Linked DNA regions of Alicyclobacillus sp. SO9. The protein of the gene in region 1 interacts with the protein of each later gene in a pairwise test. Links are inferred from orthologs where the notes say so. Each region holds a gene or a part of one and is shown on either strand. Other genes may lie near its edges.

Region 1 (6,320 bases):
TCTGGATCGGATTGTTGCTGTAAAAATGTTGCGGCCTCAGTTTGAGGGAGACGAAGAACTGATTGAAAGGTTTCGGCAAGAAGCACAATCTGTTGCGAAGTTAGCTCATCCTAATATTGTTAACATCTACGATGTCGGTATTACGGATGGTGAATACTACATCGTGATGGAATATGTGGATGGGCCGACTCTGAAGGATTTGATTCGCGAGCGCGGTCCGCTGTCTCCCTCGGAAACCGTTAACATTACTCAGCAAATCTGTAAGGCTTTGGAGCACGCCCACAGCCATCACATTATTCATCGCGACGTGAAACCACATAACATTCTGCTGACAAAATCCAATCAAGTGAAGGTCACGGATTTTGGCATTGCTCGTGCGATTACCGGAAATACTGTGACTTATCACAACGAGAAGTCAGTCATGGGTTCGGTACACTATTTTTCACCGGAACAGGCACGGGGCGGTACAACCGATATTAAGAGCGATATTTATTCTCTCGGTGTAGTGATGTACGAAGTCCTGACAGGGCGGTTGCCCTTTTCCGGAGACTCTGCGGTAAGTGTGGCGTTAAAACACTTGCGCGATAATTTTACGGATCCGCGGCACATCAATCCTGACATTCCGCAGAGTTTGGAGAATATCGTGCTGCGTTGTTTGGTTAAAGCGCCGGAATACAGGTACCGGGACATGAATGAAGTTCTGCAGGACCTGAACGGCGCCTTGCAGAATCCTGATGTACCAAAGTTTCAACCTCCATCCAGTGTCACGGAGCAGACGATTGCTGTTCCCGCGGTTCAGGATGAACAGTATCGGCGCCAGCAGGATGGGCAACAAGAGGAAAACGCTCCGGCGAAAAAACGGTCCATCTGGAAAACTCTCATGTGGATCACGGTAGCCGTCGTCATGGTCGTGGTCGCTGTACTGGCGGCGTACTACATCTTGATGAGTCTGCTAAAAGTTCCCAACATCAATCTCCCGAATGTGGTGGGAGACAAACAATCACAAGCTGTTACTAAGCTAGTCGGGGCAGGTTTGACGAAGTCCCAAATTACAGAACAACAAGGTCATAGTTCAAAACCCAAGGGAATTGTGTATCAACAGGACCCCAGCGGGAATCAGGAGATTAAGAAAGGCCGGACTGTGACCATCTATGTAAGCACTGGGGCACAACCCATCAATATGCCAGACTTGTCGGGCATGGAACTCAGTCAGGGTGAGTCTTGGTTAACAGGACCCAATTACGGTTTTCCGAAAAAGAACATCAAGGTACAAAAGGCTCTCAGCAGCAACTTTCAACAGGGACAAATCATATCTACCAATCCTGCAGCGGGATCGAAGGTGACGACCAATCAGACAATCACCATCAAAGTCAGCAAGGGTGCACCGCAGACAACGGTTCCTGCGATTGTCGGAAAATCGATAGACAAGGCTACTCAAATGCTGAAGCAAAACGGATTGACCGAAGGCACAATTACGCAGCAGTCAAGCAGTCAACCCTCAGGAACGGTGCTTAGCATCGACCCTTATAAGGCAGGGCAGAAGGTTGACAAAAATACATCCATTGATTTGGTCGTATCAAGCGGGCCGGCACCTGGTTCCGGGAATAACAATTCAACAGGGTCGTCGAACTCAACGGGATCGTCCAATGGCGGCGGGTCTTCAAGTGGAGGCGGGACCTCAACTGGAAACTTACCTCCTGGCACCAAGCAGAAGACTGTGGATGTTACCATTCATGACAATAACAATCAAACACATCAAGTGTTGATTACGAAAACAGATGCCACAGGACAGGACCAAACGGTTGTCAGCAAAGTAATCAATAAGACGTCGTCCTTCACGGTACAGATGTATATCGCCCCGAACACCACAGGGACGATTCACGTGACGGAAGACGGAAAGGAAATCAAGACGATACCGGTGTCATACTAAACCAGGAAAATCAGGAAATATGCTTAAAGGGGGATTTGCGTGAAGGGAACAGTTGTACGAGCATTCGGCGGCTTCTTTGCTGTAGACAGCGAAGAAGGCACGGTAGAGTGCAAGGCCAGAGGTGTGTTCCGTAAGCAAAAAGTGAGCATACTGGTTGGCGATGTTGTCGAGTGGGACGCTGTTTCCAGCACAGACGGAGTTGTGACAGAGGGGCTGATCACGAAAGTGGAGCCTCGTCAGACTCATTTGATACGTCCTCCTATTGCAAACTGCAATCAGGCTGTTCTCGTGTTCTCGGCGCTCTCTCCTGATTTTCACAGCCACTTATTGGACTGCACACTGATTTCTGCAGAAGCCGAAGGGTTGCGGACGGCCATTGTCCTGTCAAAGGTGGACCTCATTTCGGATGAGCAAGCGACGAAGCTGGTAGAGCCTTACGTTCAGGCAGGGTATAAGGTTGTCTTTGTGGGTTCGCAAGACGGCACAGGTGTGGCGAAAGTTCGCGCTTTGCTGCAAGGCAAAATTTCAGTTTTTGCGGGGCCGTCCGGGGCTGGCAAGTCATCTTTGGCTAATCGAATCGCACCTGAACTGGGACTGAAAATGGGGAAGATAAGCGATAAGTCTCGTCGCGGCAAGCACACCACGACGCACGTCGAGTTGTTTCGTTTGGAGAATGAGACCTATGTGGCTGATGCCCCAGGTTTCAGTCAGATAAATGTTGAACTTCCAAGTGAAGAACTGCGCACCTACTTTCCAGAGTTCATGCTGGTTTCAAACGATTGCGAATATCGTGGTTGTCTGCACATTGATGAGGAAAACTGTGCTGTAAAGGAGGCCGTCCAATCCGGTCGGATTGCAAGCAAACGCTACGAGAGCTACCGGACACTGTATGAACACGTCAGGTTGAAGGAGGAACGAAAGTATTGACAGTGAAAATTGCTCCATCCATTCTTGCCGCAGATTTCGCCAATCTTCAAGGCGAAGTGAGGTCTGTGCTCTCGGCCGGAGCTGACTGGATTCACGTAGATGTCATGGATGGCCGCTTTGTTCCAAATATCACAATGGGCCCCAATGTCGTTTCGGCGTTGCGTAAACACTTTGACTGTTTCTTGGATGTCCATCTTATGATTGTGGAACCTGAAAAATACATTGAACAATTTGCAGCGGCCGGTGCCGACATGATTACGGTACACGCGGAGGCATGCCCCCACTTGCACAGGACGCTGCAACAAATTCACGACTCCGGTGTCCAAGCAGGTGTTGCACTGAATCCTGCAACAGATTTGGGAAGTCTGGAATATATCGCGGAAGAGATGGATATGTTGCTATTAATGACCGTGAATCCAGGCTTCGGTGGACAGTCTTACATCTCTGCTGTAACGAGGAAAATCCTCGAAGCTCGTACAACTCTCAAACGGTTAGGCAGAGGAGATGTTCCCATTGAAGTAGATGGAGGCATCAAGCGGGAGACAATTGGTGAAGCGGCAACAGCCGGGGCGTCTGTATTCGTTGCGGGATCAGCAGTTTTTGGTCAACAAGACAGAACGAGTGCAATTCAAGAATTGAAGCAACTCGGAGAACATGCCTTCGAGAATGGAGTTAACAGCTAAGCACACTCTCTCGCGCACATTTTATGCCCCCGGGAATATACATGTAGCGATGAGGACATTCGTCCAGAAAAGTCGACTCCTGTGGTACACAGGACAAGGAGGGACCGGGGATGAAATTCTACACGATAAAGCTCCCAAAGTTTCTTGGAGGAATTGTCAAAGCGTGCATCGGAATGTTCTCGAAGGACTGAGGGCTTATATCGAGGCGAGGGCTGTCCAAAAGTCATTACTGATGGCTGCAGGACAGCCCGTTTAACTTACGTGTAGGAGATTATTTGGTGTTTCATTTATTTTAGGTCGCACTTATGCGACAGTACACTGATATAGGTGTCTGCCGAGGAACTGCCGAGGAACTGCCGAGGAACTGAGGGCGGAGATGAAATAGTGATCCCTAATGACACTATCACTTCTGGCGCGGAGCCATAGTGATCATTTGTCGCACTATGGCCCATGAGGAGTCTACCCTTAGTGATCTGCATGATCACTATCACCTAGGCTAGAGTCCAATTTCATCTACTTAGTGCCTCTTCGTGACACTAAGTTTTATGTATTTGTGAGTTAGGGATCTTTCGGATCCTTAGCCTAGCTGAGTTTCGATTAATAGGGAGATTTGCGATCACTAAGGATCGCCTTGCCGCCTTGCCTTTCCGCAGTCCGCAGTCGCACCCGTTGTAGTCGTAGTCGGCGGATGTGCCCTATAGAAATGAAAAAAGCACCGACATCGGTGCTTCTTCAGTAGTGCTTTACGTTTAAAGTATGGTGACTCAATTATACCGCACGGGTAACTTTTCCCGCTTTCAAGCAACGGGTGCACACACGAACGCGTTTAACAGTTCCGTTCACGTTGGCCCGAACTGTTTGGATGTTCGGTAACCAACGGCGCTTGTTGAGGATGTGCGAGTGACTCACCTTATGGCCGGTTTGCGGACCTTTGCCGCAGATTTCGCAACGTCTCGCCATTCTTCCGCACCTCCTAAAGACCATCATGGGCCAGACTGTGCAACGCTCGTATTTTATCACAGCACAAAACATATGTGCAACTACATTTATTGAATGAAGCTAAATGCAGTTGAATGCTGCTGATTTCAATTGAAGGAAATTGAGTAAAGCAGCACAAGAAACTCTATAGTATTCGCGAGACACTGTGTGCAATGTCTGAAATATGTCTGAAACATGCCTGAACCGTGTCTGAATTATGTCAGAAAAAAATGTAGGTGATTCGTTTTATTACAGTGTAAACATAGATGATTTTATAGTCTGTGCATGATATAGTACAATTGCATTAAGTTGGAGTTTCCAGGGGGTGCCCTCATGCCAAAGACAATAGAGACACCGCTTGGGACCATTTCGATTGCAGAAGACGTGATTGCAACCGTTGCCGGTATGGCAGCGATAGATTGCTATGGTCTCGTCGGAATGGCTTCCCGAAAACAAGTGAAAGACAGCCTCAGCGAGTTACTGGGCCGGGATAATCCGGGTCGTGGAGTGGTTGTTCATGTTTCCGACGAGCGTGTAGAAGTGGATCTCTATATTATAGTCAGCTACGGAACAAATATTTACGAAGTGGCGCAAAATGTACGTGAAAAAGTAAGGTACTTTTTGAACGATTCTATCGGTATCGAGGTAACTCGGGTCAATATCTTTGTGCAGGGTGTTCGTGTCACCAGCGACATGTAGGAGGCAAAGGATGGCGTTGAAGTATCAGCTGTCAACAACTGAATTCATGGAATTAATGGCTGCGGGTCATGGACGCCTGAAGGAAAAGGTAAGCGAAGTCAACGCGCTGAATATTTTCCCTGTTCCCGATGGGGATACAGGAACAAATATGGAAATGTCCATGGCGGCCGGGGTTGAGTATCTTCATACGAGCAATGCAACTCAGCTGCGTAAGGCTGTTCAAGCTTTTTCGACGGGACTTATGATGGGAGCGCGAGGCAACTCCGGTGTCATTTTGTCACAGTTGTTCCGCGGCTTTTCTAAAGCAGGTCAAGACGCCGAAACCTTGAATGTGGCTGCTTTTGCGTCTGCTCTGCAGGAAGGCGTGCAGATTGCCTATCGGGCCGTTGCGAAACCCGTAGAAGGTACCATTTTGTCTGTCGCACGCGCCGCCGCGCAGACGGCGTTGAAAGAAGCCAGACAGACCGAGGACATAGCTGCTCTGTTTGAGGTCGTATATGAAAGCGCGCAACGGGCTCTGGAGAAGACCCCAAGTCAGTTGGAAGTTCTAAAACAAGCGGGGGTTGTCGATTCAGGTGGACAAGGGCTTGTTTTTATTTTCGAAGGCTTTCTTCGTTATCTAAAGGGCGGTCAGCTTAGTGTTGCGTCGGCGGCAGTAACCAACTCGGACGCAAACGGTGTCGGGACACTGCAACTCGACTATGCTGGTGCTCATATTAGTCACGACGGGGAATACGGCTACTGTACGGAATTTCTATTGCGAACAGAGGCTGTGTCAGCGTCAGAGGCTGAACAGAAATTGAGGAGAGACCTGTCCCGGCATGGGGATTCATTGCTGGTGGTCGGGTCTGAAGAACTGGTTCGTGCTCATGTACATACGCTTCATCCTGGTAAAGTGCTGGAAGAGGCTCTTGCCATCGGACCGCTTCTTAAGGTTAAAATTGACAACATGACTGAGCAACATAGCGAAATTAGGGCGCAGCAGGATGCCGTGCCTGCTCCCTCCTCCTCTAATGCGTCAGAGCGCAAGCCGCTGGCGGTCGTTGCGGTGGCAGCGGGGGACGGGTTGCGGGAAGCTTTCGTCAGTCTGGGAGTCGATGTAG
Region 2 (4,668 bases), 980 kb from region 1 along the record:
TGCCTTAATCAGGTTGGCCATTTCTCGAAACGTTTGCTTTGAGCCAAGGTAGTACACTGCTGGAGCCAACATGGTGACCGATTCAACGGGGTATTTTGCGGCTAAAACTGCGCAGACCATAGCACCTGCAGAAAATCCGATTAAATGTACTTTTTCGTACTGGTGCATAGCTTCCTTCAGGGTTTCTTCTACACCCCGTATCCATCCGACAGCCGTGGCTTTCTTCAGGTCTTCCTTGGTTCCGCAGTGCCCTGCGAGAACTGGCAACAGAACCTGGTATCCGGATTTCTCCAACACACTGGCTAAGGGTTCTAATTCCTCTGGGCTCCCTGTAAATCCGTGCACAAGGATACACGCGTCTTTGCCCATGCTACGTTCCTCCCACGGTTGTTCCTGTGAACACAAGAAATCTCGAGACTCTGCGAGTGTACTTCCCGGCGTCCATCCTCGTCAATTTCCAAATCCTGCAGTTCAAATAGAAATTGCATGTACCGTCATATGTACCTGCCATTCGCCTTGTCCACAATAGCCGCAGGAAAGGCGCCGACCTGCGAGGACGACGCCTTTCTCTTAGAGTGTGTGCGTAAACATATAAGCAATAAAAAGTGTCGTTGCAAAAAACAGAACTGCAATGACCACAGTGACTTTGGCAAGGAAGGAATCCAGTCCTCTCGACTTCCTATTTACGGACTGGTCTGCACCTCCTGTGATGACTCCGGACAGTCCTGCACTTCGTCCAGATTGGAACAAAATCACTGTTATCAACAAGACACATAGGATGACCAAGACAATCTTGGCAGCCGTTAACATCCCGTGTCACCTCCACTCGTCCCCGCATACGTGAGATTAAGTCTATCACGAATTGGCCGAGCGGACAAATGTGGATAGACCTGCATAAGTGGCACTGGCACCAAGCATCTCCTCAATACGAAGCAGTTGATTGTATTTCGCAACTCGGTCTGTTCTGGTTGGAGCACCGGTTTTGATTTGACCGGTATTCAGTGCGACAGAAATGTCCGAAATTGTGGTGTCTTCGGTCTCACCTGATCGGTGCGAAATCACTGAGCTGTAACCTGCCCTGGTTGCCATATCAACACACGCAAATGTCTCTGTCAAGGTTCCAATCTGATTTACCTTAATGAGAATGGAGTTGCCTACTTTAGACTCTATGCCTTGTCTTAATCGTTTAGTATTGGTCACAAACAAATCGTCGCCAACGAGCTGAACCTTACTGCCAAGAGCCGTGGTGAGTTTTTGCCAACCGTCCCAGTCATCTTCGGCCAAACCGTCTTCCAAAGAGACAATGGGATAACGGGACACGAGGGACTCGTAGTAGCTAATGAGCTCATCTGCTGTTCTTACGACACCCTCACCCTTGAAGTTGTACTTGCCGTCTTCATAAAGTTCCGTAGACGCTACATCCAGAGCAATGGAGACGTGCTCTCCTGGCTTATAGCCCGCTTTCTCAATGGCATCCACAATTGCCACAATCGCTTCTTCATTGGTTTTCAGATTCGGAGCAAATCCGCCTTCGTCGCCAACGGTGGTTTCGAGGCCCTTTGCACTCAAAACCTTCTTCAGACTATGGTACACTTCTGCGCCCATCCGCAGTGCTTCACGGAAGCTTTCTGCGCCATGGGGGACAATCATAAATTCCTGGATATCCACAGTATTATCTGCGTGCTTGCCGCCGTTCAGAATGTTCATCATGGGTGTAGGCAGTACCTTACTGTACGTCCCGCCAAGATAGCGATACAAAGGCAATCCCAGTTCTGCGGCGCTAGCCCTTGCAACAGCCATGGAGACACCCAAAATCGCATTGGCACCCAGTTTTCCTTTGTTGTCGGTTCCGTCAAGAGCAATCAGTGCTTCATCGATGTCTACTTGTTCAGTAGATTCTTCACCCACCAACTCCGGTGTGATAATTTCGTTCACGTTGGCAACTGCCTTTTTCACACCTTTGCCATTGAACCTATTCTTGTCTCCATCTCGCAGCTCGACAGCCTCATGGGCACCCGTAGATGCACCAGACGGCACAATTGCACGTCCTACAGCACCGCTGTCTAGTTCAACTTCAACTTCTACAGTAGGATTTCCACGAGAATCAAGGACTTCTCTTGCATGAATATCAAAAATCTCGGACATCAGGCATTCTCCTTCGCAGTGTATTTTTTAAGACCTTTGCATCCTTCTCAACTATCCGGTTATGTACCGCCCCTTATTATGGCACGGAGGCGGAATCTGCACCATACCGGTCTTACCTCGCCATTACTTAAATCAGCGCTATTACTTAAATCAGCGGTTTGCCCGTCATTTCTTCAGGCTGTGCTACTCCCAAGAGCTTCAGCATTGTGGGAGCCAGGTCTGCCAGTATGCCTTCTTGCACAGTGACACCGCGCTTCGTCACCACCAGCGGTACGAGACTGAGGGTATGTGTTGTGCAGACATCACCCTTGTCGTCAATCATGATGTCGGCATTACCGTGATCGGCCGTAACTAAGGCGACCCCACCCTGCTCTTCGATGGCCTCCAGGACTGTTCCAAGGCATGTATCCACCGCTTCTACAGCTTTAATGGCAGCTTCCAGACTACCCGTATGTCCAACCATATCCGGGTTGGCGAAGTTGAGAATCATTACGTCAATATCCCCTGATTTGATTCGCTTGGCTGCGGCATCCGCCACTTTGTAAGCGCTCATTTCAGGCTGCAGGTCATAGGTTGCGACCTTGGGCGAAGGAATTAAAACGCGTTCTTCCCCAGGAAATTCTGCTTCCCGTCCACCCGAGAAAAAGAATGTGACATGAGGGTACTTTTCAGTTTCTGCGACCCGCAGTTGGGTTAGTCCATTTTGAGCCAGGACCTCTCCCATAGTATTGTCCAGACTGACGGGCTTGTAGGCGACGTCTGCATTGACGGACTCACTGAACTTTGTCATACAAACATAGTAGACATGAGGGGAATCCGCTCCTCTGTCAAATTCGCGAAAGTCTTCGTTGGTGAAAGCTCGAGAAATCTGAATTGCTCTGTCAGGACGGAAGTTGAACATAATGACGGCGTCGTCACTCTTGATTTGACCCACCGGATTGCCGTTCTCATCTGTCATGACAATGGGCTTAATAAATTCGTCTGTCACATGCGCATCATAGCTTTCTTGAACGCCCTGAACCGCGTCTGTCATTTTCTTGCCATCGCCGTAAACCATGGCTCTGTATGCCAGTTCGGTGCGCTCCCAGCGATTATCCCTGTCCATTGCATAATACCGGCCCACAATAGACGCAATCTGACCCACACCAATTTCATCCATCTGTTGCTGTAAATTGCGTACAAAGTCGATTCCAGATGTGGGAGATACATCGCGGCCGTCTGTCACAACGTGCACATAGACCTTCTTCAGTCCGCTATTCTTTGCAAGTTTTAGCAATGCGTACAAGTGCCGGATATGACTGTGCACGCCGCCGTTAGACGCAAGACCCAAGAGATGAAGACTGCTGTTATGCTCCGACGCGTGGTTGACGGCTTGCTTCAAAACTGGATTCTCGTAAAATCCACCTGTCTTCACATCTTCGTTCAGACGGGTCAAGTCCTGATATAAAATGCGGCCTGCCCCGATATTTGAGTGTCCGACTTCCGAGTTTCCGAACTGTCCTTCAGGCAATCCCACAGCTAACTCACTGGCACGTAGATAATTGTGCGGATACTCCTTCCAGATACCATCAAAAACTGGCTTGTTAGCTTGAGCGACTGCGTTTCCGACGACCGTATCACGCATGCCAAAGCCGTCTAGGATGATAAGCGCAACCGGGCTCGTCCCAGGCGCCTTCTGACGTGTAAAGTCTGCGTTGTCCATGGGTTACACCCCCTTACAAATTTCAGCCGCCATTTGCGCAAAAGAATCCGCCTGCAGGCTGGCTCCACCGACAAGTCCACCGTCAATATTCGGCTGTGAGCACAGTTCAGCTACATTGGCGGGTTTGACACTGCCGCCATAAAGAATGCGAATGTCGTCTGCTGTAGCACCGACTTTTTGACGGAGAGCGGCGCGCAACTCCGCTATGACTTCTTCAGCTTGCTCGGACGTGGCGGTACGGCCTGTGCCGATTGCCCAAACTGGCTCGTAAGCCACGACGCAGCGGCCTATTTCTGCTTCGGTTAGTTCGGCCAGTCCCTTGTTCAACTGATTCCGAACTACATCCAAAGTCTTCCCCGCATCTCGTTGGTCGAGCACTTCACCGACGCAAAGCACGGGCGTCATTTGCTGACTGAGTATGGCCTTTACTTTCTTGGCGATGATTTCGTCGGTCTCTCCAAAGAGTTGTCTGCGTTCTGAGTGACCTGCCAACACATAGACTGTCTCAAACTCTTTCAACATAGACGCGGAAATTTCGCCGGTATATGCACCGTGTTCTTCAAAGTGTACGTTCTGTGCCCCCAGTTTCACATTGGCCGGCAGCATCACACGAAGAATATGTAAGCTTGTGAAAGGGGCGCAGACAGCATAGTCCGCATCGTTGCACAGGCTTTGCGACTGTTGTCCAAGTTGCTCGGCAAACTCACGAGCCTCTGCAACGGTTTTATTCATCTTCCAATTCCCCATTAACAAAGGTTTTCTCGCCACGCAGCAGTCCTCCTTTGAATTTTTCCTGTGAGTCTTTGGTGCTAAACCAGGAT

What was found.
Region 2: the proteins of rpe (region 1) and eno interact in binary tests that used the Escherichia coli proteins (3 or more experiments, as listed by UniProt). The link is inferred for Alicyclobacillus sp. SO9 from one-to-one orthologs.

The regions. Positions count from the first base shown.
Region 1 is NZ_CP066339.1:2,267,798-2,274,117, forward strand. What follows is about bases 1,754-4,696. They hold rpe (ribulose-phosphate 3-epimerase), read left to right. Parts: upstream 1,754-2,853; coding sequence 2,854-3,540; downstream 3,541-4,696. Other genes in these bases: pknB (Stk1 family PASTA domain-containing Ser/Thr kinase), read left to right, coding at 1,754-1,930; rsgA (ribosome small subunit-dependent GTPase A), read left to right, coding at 1,970-2,857; spoVM (stage V sporulation protein SpoVM), read left to right, coding at 3,651-3,731; rpmB (50S ribosomal protein L28), read right to left, coding at 4,309-4,500. Also shown: more of pknB, read left to right, coding at 1-1,753; GI364_RS10250 (Asp23/Gls24 family envelope stress response protein), read left to right, coding at 4,852-5,217; GI364_RS10255 (DAK2 domain-containing protein), read left to right, coding at 5,228-6,320. UniProt on the Escherichia coli protein: Catalyzes the reversible epimerization of D-ribulose 5-phosphate to D-xylulose 5-phosphate.
Region 2 is NZ_CP066339.1:1,290,284-1,294,951, reverse strand. Bases 1-2,980 are described here. They hold eno (phosphopyruvate hydratase), read right to left. Parts: upstream 2,146-2,980; coding sequence 856-2,145; downstream 1-855. Other genes in these bases: gpmI (2,3-bisphosphoglycerate-independent phosphoglycerate mutase), read right to left, coding at 2,291-2,980; secG (preprotein translocase subunit SecG), read right to left, coding at 571-810; GI364_RS05740 (alpha/beta hydrolase), read right to left, coding at 1-369. Outside these bases: more of gpmI, read right to left, coding at 2,981-3,847; tpiA (triose-phosphate isomerase), read right to left, coding at 3,851-4,615. UniProt on the Escherichia coli protein: Catalyzes the reversible conversion of 2-phosphoglycerate (2-PG) into phosphoenolpyruvate (PEP). It is essential for the degradation of carbohydrates via glycolysis.